Regions from separate parts of the Streptomyces sp. NPDC030799 genome, predicted to be linked through region 1. Evidence: riboswitches for the same ligand, from Rfam matches in the RefSeq annotation. Region 1 holds a riboswitch; the other holds the start of a gene.

What was found. A riboswitch is a leader RNA that binds a small molecule or an ion and turns the genes downstream of it on or off. The one in region 1 is predicted to bind ZMP and ZTP.
Region 2: linked by a shared signal. The riboswitch ahead of ACZ41I_RS15805 (hypothetical protein) and the one ahead of ACZ41I_RS10930 (bifunctional 5,10-methylenetetrahydrofolate dehydrogenase/5,10-methenyltetrahydrofolate cyclohydrolase) in region 1 are both predicted to bind ZMP and ZTP.

What each region holds. Positions count from the first base shown of each region.
Region 1 covers NZ_JBVIDS010000003.1:762,414-769,296, reverse strand. The annotation lists partial or broken gene ACZ41I_RS10945 (cbb3-type cytochrome c oxidase subunit I) at 1-181, opposite strand, end outside; gene ACZ41I_RS10940 (RNA polymerase sigma factor) at 180-863, shown strand; gene ACZ41I_RS10935 (CU044_5270 family protein) at 856-1,878, shown strand; gene ACZ41I_RS10930 (bifunctional 5,10-methylenetetrahydrofolate dehydrogenase/5,10-methenyltetrahydrofolate cyclohydrolase) at 1,906-2,754, opposite strand; ZMP/ZTP riboswitch at 2,780-2,860, opposite strand; gene ACZ41I_RS10925 (nuclear transport factor 2 family protein) at 3,051-3,416, opposite strand; gene ACZ41I_RS10920 (acyltransferase domain-containing protein) at 3,573-4,358, opposite strand; gene ACZ41I_RS10915 (S-(hydroxymethyl)mycothiol dehydrogenase) at 4,622-5,710, shown strand; gene ACZ41I_RS10910 (MBL fold metallo-hydrolase) at 5,710-6,339, shown strand; gene ACZ41I_RS10905 (LysR family transcriptional regulator) at 6,584-6,883, opposite strand, start outside.
Region 2 covers NZ_JBVIDS010000005.1:466,747-473,629, forward strand. The annotation lists gene ACZ41I_RS15765 (alkene reductase) at 1-210, shown strand, start outside; gene ACZ41I_RS15770 (NADP-dependent oxidoreductase) at 313-1,218, shown strand; gene ACZ41I_RS15775 (winged helix-turn-helix transcriptional regulator) at 1,251-1,874, shown strand; partial or broken gene ACZ41I_RS15780 (ACT domain-containing protein) at 2,021-2,233, shown strand; gene ACZ41I_RS15785 (hypothetical protein) at 2,230-2,466, shown strand; gene ACZ41I_RS15790 (LPXTG cell wall anchor domain-containing protein) at 2,507-2,737, shown strand; gene ACZ41I_RS15795 (hypothetical protein) at 3,066-3,365, opposite strand; partial or broken gene ACZ41I_RS15800 (IS630 family transposase) at 3,514-3,932, shown strand; ZMP/ZTP riboswitch at 3,970-4,054, shown strand; gene ACZ41I_RS15805 (hypothetical protein) at 4,089-4,715, shown strand; gene ACZ41I_RS15810 (STAS domain-containing protein) at 4,902-5,252, opposite strand; gene ACZ41I_RS15815 (hypothetical protein) at 5,491-5,640, opposite strand; gene ACZ41I_RS15820 (hypothetical protein) at 5,706-6,110, opposite strand; gene ACZ41I_RS15825 (SpoIIE family protein phosphatase) at 6,228-6,437, opposite strand; gene ACZ41I_RS15830 (hypothetical protein) at 6,416-6,883, opposite strand, start outside.

The DNA.
Region 1 (6,883 bases):
CGATCGTCTTGTGATCGGTGGTGGTGAGCCACCGCACCGCCCTGATGCCCCTGATGTCTCTGATCCTGTTCACGCCCCGCCTGTGTCCACGCCCCGCCCACCGGTCACACTCGGACGACGCGATGAGCATCACGGAAGAAGGGTGTGACGATCCGGGCGGTGCCGGACACGAACCGAACATGAGCAACGACGAGATCTTCGCCGCTGCCTATCGCGAGCACTACTGGGCGGTCAGCCGCTATGTCGCGCGGCGACTGCCCGGGCGGGCCGACGAGGTGGAGGAAGTGGTGGCGGAGGTGTTCACGGTCGCCTGGCGACGGCGGCGCGACCTCCCGGACGCGCCGCTGCCCTGGTTGTACGGGGTGGCCCGCAACTGCCTGGCGAACGCGATACGCGGCTACGGCCGCAGGCGACGGCTGCTGCACCGACTGGGCAACGACGAGGCCGCGCACGGCCGGCACGTCGTGGACAGCCCCGATGCGGAGGGCCCCGGCGCCTGGGTGCACGAGGCGCTGGCCCGGCTGTCCCCGGCGGACCAGGAGGTGCTGCGCCTCACGGCCTGGGAGGAACTCGGCACCGACGAGATCGCGGTCGTCCTGGGCTGCGGCACACGGGCGGCAGCCATGCGTCTGCACCGGGCCCGGAACCGCCTCCGTGTCCAGATCGATCGGATACGCCCCGCATCGGCGGCCGACCCGCCACCGGCCGCGACGCCGCTGCCGGCCGACGGACGACCCGACACCGTGCATGCTGTGACCACCGCCCGCGCGACGCCCGCGCAGGAGCACGGTCACGGCCCGCGCCCGCCACGCGCTGCGAGCGTCCACGGCGCGAACCTCAGCAAGGACCACCGACATGCCTGACGACCTCGAACTCCTGCGTCGCGCCAACCCGGTACGGGCCGACGGCCCCCACTTCGGCGACGGACCGCTCGACCACCGCGCCCAGCGGCATCTCGACCGGCTGCTGGGCGAGGAACGCCCATCGCGCCGCGCAAGGCTGCTTGCGCCGCTGCCCGGTCGTACCCCACGCGCCCGGCTGGCCTGGGGCCTCGCCGCCACCGCCGTCGTCCTCGTGACCGCCCTCACCGCTCTGCTCGGTGGGGCGAGCACTCCCGCGGCCGTCGCCGCGCCGCGCCCGCTGGCCGTCCAGGTCCACTCCACGCCCGTACCCCTGAAGGACATGACGGCGCTGGCCGACGCGGCCGCGGCGGACGGCTCGCCGAGCCTGCGCAAGGGGACGCATGTGCAGGTGTGGGCCCTCGGCATGAGCGACGACGAGCCGCCCGTCACCCTCCCCGAGGAACGTGTGGTGCGCTGGCGGGCGGACGCCAGTCACACCGAACTCGTCGTGGCGACCGACCCGCGCACACCCGGCCGCCCCGTCCTCACCGACGAGGGCGACGAGCCACGCCTCGTGACGGACGGTCATGTGCTGAGCCGGACCACCTACCCGCCGAGCTGGAGCGACGCCCCGCCCGAGGCGCCCCCGCCGCACACCGCGGCGGCCCTGCGCGCCTATCTCACCGAGATCGCCCGCCCCGGGATCAACCGCGGCACGGCCCCGCTGAGCACCGGCGAACTCTTCGACGCCGTCGGGGAACTGCTCGACAACTGGACCCTCGGTGCCCGCGAGTCGGCGGCTCTCGTCCGGGTGTTCGCGCAGGCCCACGGGCTGCGGCCGGCCGGGCAGGTGACCGACCGGCTCGGCCGCCCCGGCCAGGCCTATGTGTACGACGCCGGCACCGTCCGGCGCATGCTGATCCTGGAACCGCGCACCGGCGCTGTCCTCGGCATGGAGGCCACCTTCGTCAAGGACGACCCCGAGTACGGCGTGAAGGCCGGAGATGTCATGGGATACAGCGCCTGGATGCGCTGACCTCAGCGCTCACCTTCTGCGCCGACCTCATGCACCGAGCTGCCGGGCGGCGGCCTCGACGGTCTGCTCCAGCAGGGTGGCGATCGTCATGGGGCCGACACCGCCCGGCACCGGCGTGATCAGCGAGGCCCGCTCCACCGCGGAGTCGAAGTCGACGTCGCCGACGTTCCCCGGGTTGTAACCGGCGTCGATCACCACCGCGCCCGGCTTGATGTCCTGACCGCGGATCAGCCGCGGCCGGCCCACCGCGGCGACCACGATGTCCGCCTCCCGGACCGCCGCCGACAGGTCCGCCGTCCGCGAGTGGCAGTACGTCACGGTCGCGTCCCGGGCCAGGAGCAGCATGCCCACCGGCTTGCCGAGGATCGCGCTGCGGCCCACGACCACGGCCCGCTTCCCGGCGGGATCGACGCCGTACTCGTCCAGCAGCCGCAGGATGCCGCCGGGCGTGCAGGAGACGAAGCCCGGCAGGCCGAAGCTCATCGTGGCGAACGAGGCGAAGGTGACGCCGTCGACGTCCTTCTCCGGAGCGATCGCCTCGAACGCGGCCCGCTCGTCGATGTGCTTGCCGGCCGGGTGCTGGAGCAGGATGCCGTGCACGGTCGGGTCGGCCGACAACTCCCGCAGCGCGCCGACGAGTTCGCCGGTGGTCGTGGTGGCGGGCAGGGCCACGTGCCGGGACTCGATACCGGCCTTGCGGCAGCGGTTCTGCTTCATGCGGACGTAGGTCACGGACGCCGGGTCCTCGCCGACGAGCACGGTCGCGAGACAGGGCGCGGTGCCGGTCCGGGCGGTGAGGCCGGCGGCCTTCTTCGCGGTGTCCTCGACGATACGGCGGGCGAGGGCGGTGCCGTCCATGAGACGGGCCTGGGTCATGCTGCACACTCCTGAGCTGGATCGACTCTCTCGCCCAGGCGCGCGGCATCCACCACGGACCGCTCCCCGGTGGTACTCCACCTCAGCGCCAGTCACGGCCCGGGTACAGCGTAACCGAGCACCCGCATGCCCTTCGGCCCGCCCGGAAGCCGGCAGCTTTCGCGGATGCGCCCCGGGCATCCGCCCGAGGGCCGTGCGGGCAGAGAAGGTCCAGGTCAGCCCGGAGGTGACCTGGACCGTGGAGAATCTCCTTCCGGCGTCTGTCATGCCGGTGTGCGCGGCTACTCGTCCCAGGCCTACTCGTCCCAGGCCTGGATGAGCAACTGACTGGCTATCTTGCCGTCACGCAAGGTGACCATCGACTCGGCGAGGACCCGGGTGCCGTCCCCGTACTGGCAGGACTCGGTGAAGGCGGCGTGGTCGCCCTGCACCACGCACTGGTCCAGCTTGTGTGTCATGTCGCGGCTGTAGATGTCGTCCAGCAACTCGGCGATCTGACCCCGGCCGCGCAGCACGGTGGGGTGGCTGGGCTGGTGGTTGTGGTCGACGATGCGGATCTCCGCGTCGTCGGCGTAGAGCGACAGAAGGGTGTTCCCGGTGTTCCCTTCTATGCCCCGGCGCAGTGCCTCGGTGTCGAAGGCGGAACCTGTCGCGGTGCCCATGGTGACCTCCTTCGGGCGCCCGCGGCCCGGCGGGGCGCGGACCACGCGGACCCCCACCCTTCGAGGTTCCTCCGGCCCGGCGGCCACGGCAAGCGCAGCCGTACGCCTTCGCCTGGCAACGGCCCTTGCGGGCCCGTACGCTCGGCCCCGCCCCCGTCACGGCTCTTGCGGGCCGGTGCTCGGCCCCGACCGCAGCAGTGCCCAGTCCCGGGACAGCGCGAAGGCCGCGGTCGTGCCGCCCGGGAGACAGCCCGTGAGGCAGTCCGGGAGCAGGCGGGTGAGCTGGTCCGCGGGGCCCAGTTCCCACCAGGTGCGGACCCCGCCGCGGTGCAGCAGGCCGACGGCCTCCGCGAAACGCAGCGGAGCGCGCCGCACCCAGAACTCCGGATCGGCGGTCTCGACACCCACCGGCCGGGCCGTGACGTCGCAGACCAGGGGGAGACGCGGCGCCCGCGGGTGGAGCGTGGCGAGGGTACGGCCGTACGCGGCGAGGATGCCGTCCGGCCCGGCGGAGCGCGGCCCCCGCGCCGGCGGGCCGCCCAGCAGGCGGGCCAGGGTACCGACCGCGTGACAGGCCTCCGCCAGGGAGAACACACCCGCGGCGTACGCGGCGGCCATCCGCCCGGACGCGTGCCCGAACACCACGTCAGGACGGACGCCCCAACTGCGCAGCAGCCGGTACTGCGCCGCCTGGAGTGCGAAGAGGGCCGGCCCGGCGAACGACTCCCGGTCCAGCAGTGCGGCCGTGCGCGTACCGTCGGCCGCGCACATCACGCAGTGCAGCGGGAGTTCGAGATACGGATCGAGGCGGGCGCAGATCTCGTCGAGCGCGTCGGCGAACACCGGGAAGGCGTCCCGGAGTTCACACGCCGTACCGGGCCGCGGTGCGGCGCCGGCCGAGAACAGGAATGCGGTACGTCCGGTGCGGCCGTCGACAGGCATGCCCCCATTGAGGCACGGCCGGGTCGGGTGCACACACCAGGCAAACTCCCGCAGCCTGCAAAAAGATTGCCATCATAGAATGACGTTATTCGGTCAAATTCTTACTGAATTTGAACCCTTCCCGCAGGGTGAGGGCCCGCCGCTTCGCCCGGCCGCTTCGCCCGGCGGCCGGAAAGATCCACGGTCATCGCCGTGGAACGTCCCGCCGTCGATCCCTCGCGCGTAGGGTCGGCAGGGAAGGCAACCGAGGAAAGGGCCAGAGAATGGCGCAGGAAGTACGCGGCGTGATCGCACCGGGCAAGGACGAGCCCGTACGGGTCGAGACGATCGTGGTGCCGGATCCGGGACCCGGCGAGGCCGTGGTGCGCGTGCAGGCCTGCGGAGTCTGTCATACCGACCTGCACTACAAGCAGGGCGGCATCTCGGACGACTTCCCCTTCCTGCTCGGCCACGAGGCCGCCGGTGTCGTGGAGGCGGTCGGCGACGGCGTGGCCGATGTGGCACCCGGTGACTTCGTCATCCTCAACTGGCGTGCCGTGTGCGGGAATTGCCGGGCGTGTCTGCGCGGCCGGCCCTGGTACTGCTTCAACACCCACAACGCCCGGCAGAGGATGACCCTCGCGGCCACCGGGCAGGAGCTCTCCCCGGCCCTCGGTATCGGCGCGTTCGCCGAGAAGACCCTCGTCGCCGCCGGCCAGTGCACCAAGGTCGACCCGGCCGTCTCCCCGGCGGTCGCCGGCCTGCTGGGCTGCGGCGTCATGGCCGGGATCGGTGCCGCGATCAACACCGGCGGCGTCGGCCGCGGCGACAGTGTCGCGGTCATCGGGTGCGGCGGGGTCGGCGACGCGGCCATCGCCGGGTCGAACCTCGCCGGCGCGGCGAAGATCATCGCCGTCGACATCGACGACCGCAAGCTGGAAAAGGCCCGCACCCTGGGCGCCACGCACACCGTCAACTCCAAGGAGACCGACCCGGTCGCGGCGATCCGCGAGCTGACCGGCGGCTTCGGCGCCGACGTCGTCATCGAGGCCGTCGGCCGCCCGGAGACATACCAGCAGGCCTTCTACGCCCGCGACCTCGCCGGCACGGTCGTCCTCGTCGGCGTCCCCACGCCCGAGATGAAGCTCGAACTTCCCCTGCTGGACGTGTTCGGACGCGGCGGCGCCCTGAAGTCCAGCTGGTACGGCGACTGCCTGCCCTCCCGGGACTTCCCCATGCTGATCGACCTGCACCTGCAGGGCCGGCTGCCGCTCGACGCGTTCGTCACCGAGACCATCGAACTGGACGAGGTGGAGAAGGCGTTCGAGCGGATGCACCACGGTGATGTGCTGCGTTCGGTGGTGGTGCTCTGATGACCGTGCGCATCGAACGCCTCGTCACCTCCGGGCAGTTCACCCTCGACGGCGGCACCTGGGACGTCGAGAACAACGTGTGGATCGTCGGCGACGAACGGGAGGTGATCGTCATCGACGCCGCCCATGACGCCGAGGCCATCGCCCGCGCCGTCGACGACCGGCGCCTGATCGCCATCGTGTGCACGCACGCCCACAACGACCACGTCAACGCCGCACCGGCACTCGCCGACCTCACCGGCGCCACCATCTGGCTGCACCCCGACGACCTGCCGCTGTGGAAGCAGACCCACCCCGACCGCGACCCCGACCGGCATCTCCTGGACGGCCAGGTCATCGAGGCGGCCGGCGCCGACCTGACCGTGCTGCACACCCCCGGCCACGCCCCCGGCGCGGTCTGCCTGTACGACCCCGGGCTCGGCACCGTCTTCACCGGTGACACCCTCTTCCAGGGCGGCCCGGGCGCCACCGGACGCTCCTACTCCCACTTCCCGACGATCATCGACTCGATCCGCGACCGGCTCCTCACCCTCCCCCCGGAGACCAAGGTCCTGACCGGCCACGGCGACGCCACCACCATCGGCGCCGAGGCACCCCACCTGGAGGAATGGATCCGGCGCGGACACTGAGAACCCGCCGGCAACCCCGACAGAGGATGTCCGGCTCTCCCGCGCCGGCGAACGGCGACAGCAGCCGAAGCACACGGGAGGCCGGACACGCCAGGACCGCTCAAGACCAAGGTGGCGCCGGGCTCGGGAGCGCCCCGGTGGACCGCACCGACCGCGAACAAGGGGCCGCCTGGACGTCTTCGTCAGGAAACTGCGCGCGCAAGCACGACGCACCCGCACCCCGCAACGGTCAGGGACACGGCGCTCATCCACCCCCACCCATTCCCTTCCGCAGCCGCCCCAGCAGCTCTCGCGCCGCCGGCAGCATGGGGCCCTCCGAGCGCCACGCCAGGGCCACCCGACCGCGGGCGCGGGGGTCGGCCAAGGGCAGGGTGATGAGGCCCGGCCGGGGGTCGAGACCCGGCAGGACGGCGACCCCGAGGCCGCGAGCCGCCAGCCGGCGCAGCGCGTCCGGGGTCGCCGCCTCCACCGCGATCTGCGGCTGGAAGCCCGCCTCGGCGCACAGCCGCTCCAGTACCCCGCGCATCCCCGTTCCGCGCGGCAG
Region 2 (6,883 bases), on a different contig from region 1:
TTCACCTACCCGGAGGTCACCGGGCCCGAGGCACTGGCCCTGGTCGAGGACGGAGCTGCGGACATGGTCGCCTACGGGGCGCTGTTCCTGGCCAACCCCGACCTGCCGGCCCGCCTGGCCGCCGGCGGTCCGTTCAACACCCCGGATCCGGCCACCTTCTACGGCGGCGACCACCGCGGCTACACCGACTACCCCACTCTCGACGCCTGACCGGCGTGGTCACCGGTGTGACCGCTGCCGTGACCGCACAGTGAGTTCAGAGTCAGCCCGTCCGATATATCTTCCGCACCCGTATCCACCTGGGAGTTCCCGATGTCCATTGCGATCACCTTCTCCGAGTACGGCGCGCCCGAGGTGCTGCGACCGACCGAGGTCGCCCCGCCAGAGCCGGGCCCGGGCCAGGTCCGGATCAAGGTGCGGGCCGCCTCAGTGAACCCGCTCGATATGAAGATCCGCTCGGGCCTGATGGCCAAGGCCGTCCCCGTGCGCTTCCCGGTGACCCCGGGCCTGGACGCGGCCGGTGTCGTCGACGCCGTCGGCGAGGGAGCCGATGCGGCCGTGGGCGATGAGGTCCTCGGCGCCACCGTCGGCGGCAGCTACGCCGAGTACGCCCTGCTGGAGCGGCCGGTGGCCAAGCCCGAAGGGTTGTCGTGGGAGGTCGCCGCCTCGCTGGTCACGGTCGGCCTGACCGCGCACCGGGTCCTCGGCCAGCTGGGGGTCGAGGCGGGCCAGACCCTGCTCGTCCACGGCGCGGCCGGCAGCGTGGGCTTCCTCGCGGTGCAGCTGGCCGTCGCCCGCGGCATCACCGTCATCGGCACGGTCGGCGAGAAGGACATCGAGCGTGTCACCCCGCTCGGCGCCACCGGGGTCCGCTACGGCGACGGCTGGGCGGAGCGGGTGAAGGCCGCCGCTCCGGGCGGGGTGGACTTCGTCTTCGATGCCTCCGGCGCCGGCGTCCTCGCCGACTCCGTCGCCCTGACCGGGGATGCGGGCAAGGTGATCACTATCGCCGACATGTCCGCCCAGCAGCACGGCGTGCGCTTCAGCGCGGGCAGCGCCGACCAGAGCGGCCAGGTGCTGCCGGAGCTGGTGCAGCTTGCCGCCGCCGGCAAGCTCACCGTGCCGGTCTGGCGCACCTACCCCCTCGCGCAGGCCGCTCAGGCCCACGCCGACCTGGAAGCCCACCGCAACCAGGGCAAGGCCGTCCTGCTGCCCTGACCCACTAGCGCCGCCTCGTGTCGCCGGAACGGGTGAGGCGGCTCCCGGGGCCGCAGCCGGCGCCGCACCTCAGCCGGCTGCGGCCCCACGCCGAAACCCCAACAGGCTCAACCGGTACGACGCGAAGGGCGGACGCGAAGGGACTCGCCAGCAGCACCACACCCGCACCGCTCGCGGCGAACGCGGGGCTCGCCGCCGCGTTCGACATCCTCGGCCAGAGGTGGAACGGCCTCATCCTCCACACCCTGGCCACCCGGCCCGCCCGCTTCGGCGAACTGCGCACCGCCATCGGCAGCATCAGCACAAGGCTGCTCGGGGGACGCGGTCGGACCGGGCGATGCGGCGCCCGTCCCCGCCGCGGGAGACGGTTCCTCCAGCGGCTTGACGCCCAGCGTGGACAGTCGCTCCTGCTGCTCGGAAGGAGCCGCGGCCAGATGGCCGGCTGTTTCTGCTGCGGGAGCCATCGTCCGATGTCGTCGCCGTCCATGAGTGGCCGCGAACAGGCCGGACGTCTCCGACACCCTCCCTGCCCGCTCCGCCGCCCGGGACCAAGAGCCCGCACAGCGGTGAACATGCCAGCCGACAGGGCACCGTTTGGACGGGACGGCACCACCCCCGCACTCAGCCCGGGATCTGGCGCCGTCAGTGGCCCGTAGCGACGCCTGCTCCTCAACCCGCTCGCAGGCGAACCCGTCCGCGCGGGTGGCGACGGCGTCGCGACCACCCTTCTGCAGCGCCAGCGGGTGGCCGAAGCCCCGCTCCGCTGTTCCCGGTGTGAGTGATGTGCGGGGCGGGATCAGGCCCCGGCATCGTGGGCATCATCGGCCGGATTTTTGGTGACGCGGGGATCAACATCGTCGGCATGCAGGTGGCCCGTATCACCGAGGGCGGCGACGCACTGGTCGCACTGACCGTGGACGACTCCATTCCACAGCCGGTGCTGGCGGAGATCGCCGAGGAGATCGGCGCCACCTCGGCTCGCGCGGTCAACCCGGTTGCCTCCGCCCGGACGTGAAGGACGGTATGTACGCCTTCGACCTGTACGGACCGGATGGCCGCCGGGTCGCCGAGAAATCCCTCACGGTACGGGCGGCACGGCCGGGTGACAGTGACTACCTGGGCAAGGCCCGCGGTCCGGTCTTCTCCCCGCCGTTCGACCTCGACACCGCCCGCGAGCACGGCTACCGGATCCGCGCCGGAGGAAGGGTCTGCGTGCTGTGGAAGGACACGTACCCGGACCCGGCGTGACGCCAAGCCCCCGGACGGCGACGACCCGCGCTACTACGCCATGGTCACCGTTCGCACCGGTCTCACGCCCGGCACGTGCCCGGTCACCGTGGTCGCGCACCACGGCCGGGTGAAGAGGACCGGCCAGCTGATCGTCACTGGCCGTCCGGTCGCCAAGCGCAGCGTCATCGCGGGCCCCGGCACCGGCTGGCTCGGCGCGTCCGGTGGCCTGCTGATCCTCACCGCGCTCGGTGTGTACGTCGTCCGCAGGCGCCGCCATACCACGGCGTAGCGGCCACCGCCCCGACGTCCGCCGACCGCCGGGCCTGGCGAGAGCGATCCGGCTCGCATGACCAGCCCGGGCCGCTACCACCTGCTGCTCACTACCTCCGAGCGGCCGGTGCAGCACGGCTGGTGGAGAGGCGAAGAAGTGGCCCGCGGCAAGTTCCGGGCCTGGGCCGGCCAGTACGGCGGGACATGCCCGGTGCCCCTGCCGGAAGACTGCGCGCCTGACCTCCGTTACAGAGAGGTCGTATCTGCGGTTCCCTTGATCCAGGGTCTCGGTGCCCATGGGCGGGTTGCCGCCGACGCGGATTTCGGTCGCCGAGCGTCCTGATCCGTCACGCTGTGCCGAAGTCCGACCGGGGCCGGACCTCCACGACGAAGTCCGCATCCTCCATCTCGCTCGCCTCGTCGTGCCAGAGGAAGACGCGCACGTGCATCGCGTGGTGGAGACCGGTCCTCTCCCACTCGGTCATGAGGTCGGCGATGATGCGGCCGATGGCGTGCTTGGCGCCCTCGTCCGTGTCGGCGGCGGTGATCACGCCGTGCCACTGTTCGGGGTCGCTGCCGTAGGGGCGCCAGCCCTCGGACCCGTGCGGCTCGAACACCCGGTAGGCCCAGTCCGTATTGGTGTTCATAACACCGATTGTGTCACCGTAAAGAGCCTCATGCGCCGCATCGGATCGACGCCCGCCGAGCGCGGGTCCGTCGAAGCGAACAACTGCCCGGACGTCCTGGAGCTGGACGACGGCGACTTCTTTGTGATCGGGAAGCTGCATCTCCTGTCGGGTGATCCGCATCGGTCGCGAGGCCCTGCGCTGCCTGCTCGCCCGATGCGGCGTCACCTTCCAGCGGACCAAGACCTGGAAGGAGTCCACTGACCCCGACCGCGACGCCAAGCTGGACCGGATCGAGCGCGTCCTGGACCGCTTCCTTGACCGCGTGTCCACAAGGGCGCCAAGATCCGCCAGTGGGGCCCGGAAGAACAAGGTGGAGCTGTGCTTCACCCCGACCAACGCATCCTGGCCAACTCGAACCATCCCAACCACACCGTCCAGACCCGTGAACTGCACCGATACCTGCGCTGGCGCAACGCCAACGCCCACCATCCCGACGTCCTTGCCGCCCAACGTAAGGAGCGCGTCCGCATCCGTAGCGAGAAGGGCATCTGGTGGGGCGGGCGTCCGCTGGCACTGACGGCATGACCGGCGAAACTATGTACTCGCTCGTGCAGATAGCATCGTGTCCGGTCGCGACTGGCGAAGGTGGAGAACCACCGGGGAGCGGCCGTTTTCCCGCGTGAGCGTCGACCGCCTGGGCGCCTGCGTCAGTGATGTCCCGCTGACACAGGAGGCTATGACGTGGATCTGCGCTATGGGATCAACCCGCAGCAGGCGGCGGCGACTACCGCGCCGGTGCAGCTCGGCCGATGGCCGGTCCGGCTGTTGCAGGGCAACCCGTCCTACATCAACATGCTGGACGCACTCAACAGTTGGCAGCTGGTGCTGGAGGCAAGCAGGGTCCTGAACCGGCCGGCCGCTGTCTCCTTCAAACACGTCTCGCCCGCCGGAGCGGCCGTGGCCGGCCCCGTCGATGACGTCACCGCCGAGCTCTACGGCATCGACCGCGACAGTGTCGGTGCGCTCACCAGCGCATACCTGCGTGCCCGCGACGCCGATCCGAATTCCTCCTACGGCGACTTCGCCGCCGTGTCGCACCCGGTCGACACCGAACTCGCCGAGCTGTTGTCCCGCGTGGTCTGCGACGGCGTCATCGCCCCCGGTTACGCTCCCGGCACCGTTGCGACGCTCAGCAAGAAGAAGAACGGCCGCTTCCTGGTCATGGAAGCGGACCAGGCGTTCACACCCCCACAGTGCGAGACACGGGAGGTGTTCGGCTTGCGGCTGTCCCAGCGGCGCGACGAGGTGGCGTTGTCCACCGCTCTGCTGGACAACGTCGTATGCGGCACGCTGCCGAGTGCGCCGTGAGGAGTTGTACGGTGCGGCCTGTCCCGTCCGGCAGGAACGGCAGGACCAGCAGCGCCGGCACCGCCGCGGTGAGTGTGATCAGGACCGCCGGGGTGAACAGGGCGATGATCACGCACTGACGCGCGCCGGTCGGGAGCGCGTGGGGCAGCCAGGACGGCATCATGCGCTGCCAGAGCGACGGAGCCATTAGCTGCTCAGGGCGGCCTCAGCGTCATCGATGGTGGCAAAGACCCGTAGGACCTGATCGGCTCCGGTCATTTCCAGGACCCGGCGCAGCTTGATCGGCACGCAGGCCAGAACCAGCATCACCGCAGCTCTCTCCGCCTCACGACGAGCTCCCAGCAGCACGTTCAGCCCCGCCGAGTCGCAGAACGACACATCCGACAGGTCCAGCACGACGGCCCGTTCCGCACGATCTATAACCTGCGTCAGCTGCCCGCGCAGTTCAAGCTGCGAGACGTGGTCCATGACCCCGCGCACCTTCGCCACCAGGCAGTGGACCGAGACGGCCGTCTCGACCGAGGGAAGATCTTCCACAGCGCCCGCCCAACTGTTTCGCCCGGGGACCTCAAAGAGTTGCCGTCGAGCCTATCCGGCAACGCCCGTCGCATACTTCCAGGCCCGGCGGTTGCCGGTGGGCGCAGCTGCGTGACCCCGCGACGGCGGGCGCGTTGTACCGGGGGGCATGCGCACGTCCCCCGCGGCACTTGTGTCTGACGACCCCCGACTCCACCACCCGGTTTCGGGGGCCCGTCCGAGGCGACGGGCGGGCCGCTCACTCCCGCCAGCACCGGGAGCGGCAGATGCCGTAGTCCCGGTCGTTCTCATCCTCCACCGTGACGGTCCCCGTGCCCGCTCCGGCCCACATCCCGAAACCCGTCACGCCACCGCCATACCGCACCGCTTCGCTGACCAGCTCGGACACCAAAGATCGGGTTCATTCCCGGACTGGCAGCAGTCCGCAGCGAGCAGGAGGGCGGATCGAATCAGCTACTCGTACACGTCAGCACCGGGCACCGTGCGGGTCAACGGCTGAAGGTTTCCGTACAGGGCGGCGTGCAAGGCGGCGGCGAGTTCGCGGGCCCGTTCTTCGCTGCGCACGCCGTGCATCATGAAGTACACCGGGCCCGTGAAGGCGTCCCATTCGGCCTCACGGTTCTGGACCAGGCGGGTGATCGCGGCCCGGACCGCCTCGTTCACCGCGTCGTCGAGGGCGTGGCCGGAGCCGACGGCGAGCGTGTCCGCTTTGACCGTCCACACCTGACGTCTTTCGGATTCGATGACGACGAATACGGCGTGCTGCGCCATGGCCTGCCGGTACGCGGCGTGGAAAGCATCGGTGCCGGTGGCGTCCGGAATGAGATGAGCGGGGCAAGGGATCGGCAACTGCTGCATAACGGGCATCGTGACAAAGCCCTGCCGCTCTCGGCTGTGTTGACGGGGCGGACTGGCAGAGCCGCCATGCGACCGCACCAAGCCAGCCGCCTTCCTCCATGGCCGAACCGGGCCTGATCAGTACGGTCGGGTCGTTCGGTCCAGGCGGACGACGACGATGGCGATGTCGTCGCCTGCGCCGCTGGCGACGCCGAAGCGGGTGAGGAGGGCGTCGGCGAGGTGCTCCGCGCCGAACTCGGTGCAGGTGGTGAGCGTGGAGGTCAGGCGGGTGAGGCCGGCGTCCATGTCCTCATCGCGGCGTTCGATCAGGCCGTCGGTGTAGAGGATGAGAGTGTCGCCGGGCGTGTAGGTCGCGTTGGCCTGGGGCGGGGGACGTGTTCGGGGCGGGCCCCCAGCGGTGGGTCGGTGGCCTGGCCGAGCAGATCGCAGGAGCCGTCCGGGTGCAGCAGGACGGGCGGCGGGCGCGGCAACTGCAGCATCTGAACGAGGAACTGCAGCTCGGCTTCCATGGCCGCTTCCCGCCCGGGACTGACCGACGGCAGGTGCGCCGTACGGCGGGAGCGGACGACGTCGGTCACGTTGATCGCGGTCCACCACCGCTCCTTGAAGACCTCGGGGTTGCCGGGGACCGGGATGTCGTACTTCTGCAACGCCATGTGATCGGTCAGGCCGGAGGACAGGACACGGTGCAGTGAGGCCTTCAGCGTCTCCACCCCGTCGGCCTCCGGGTCGGCGGGGTTGTCCGGGAAGGCGCCGAAGAGGTACTGCCCGAG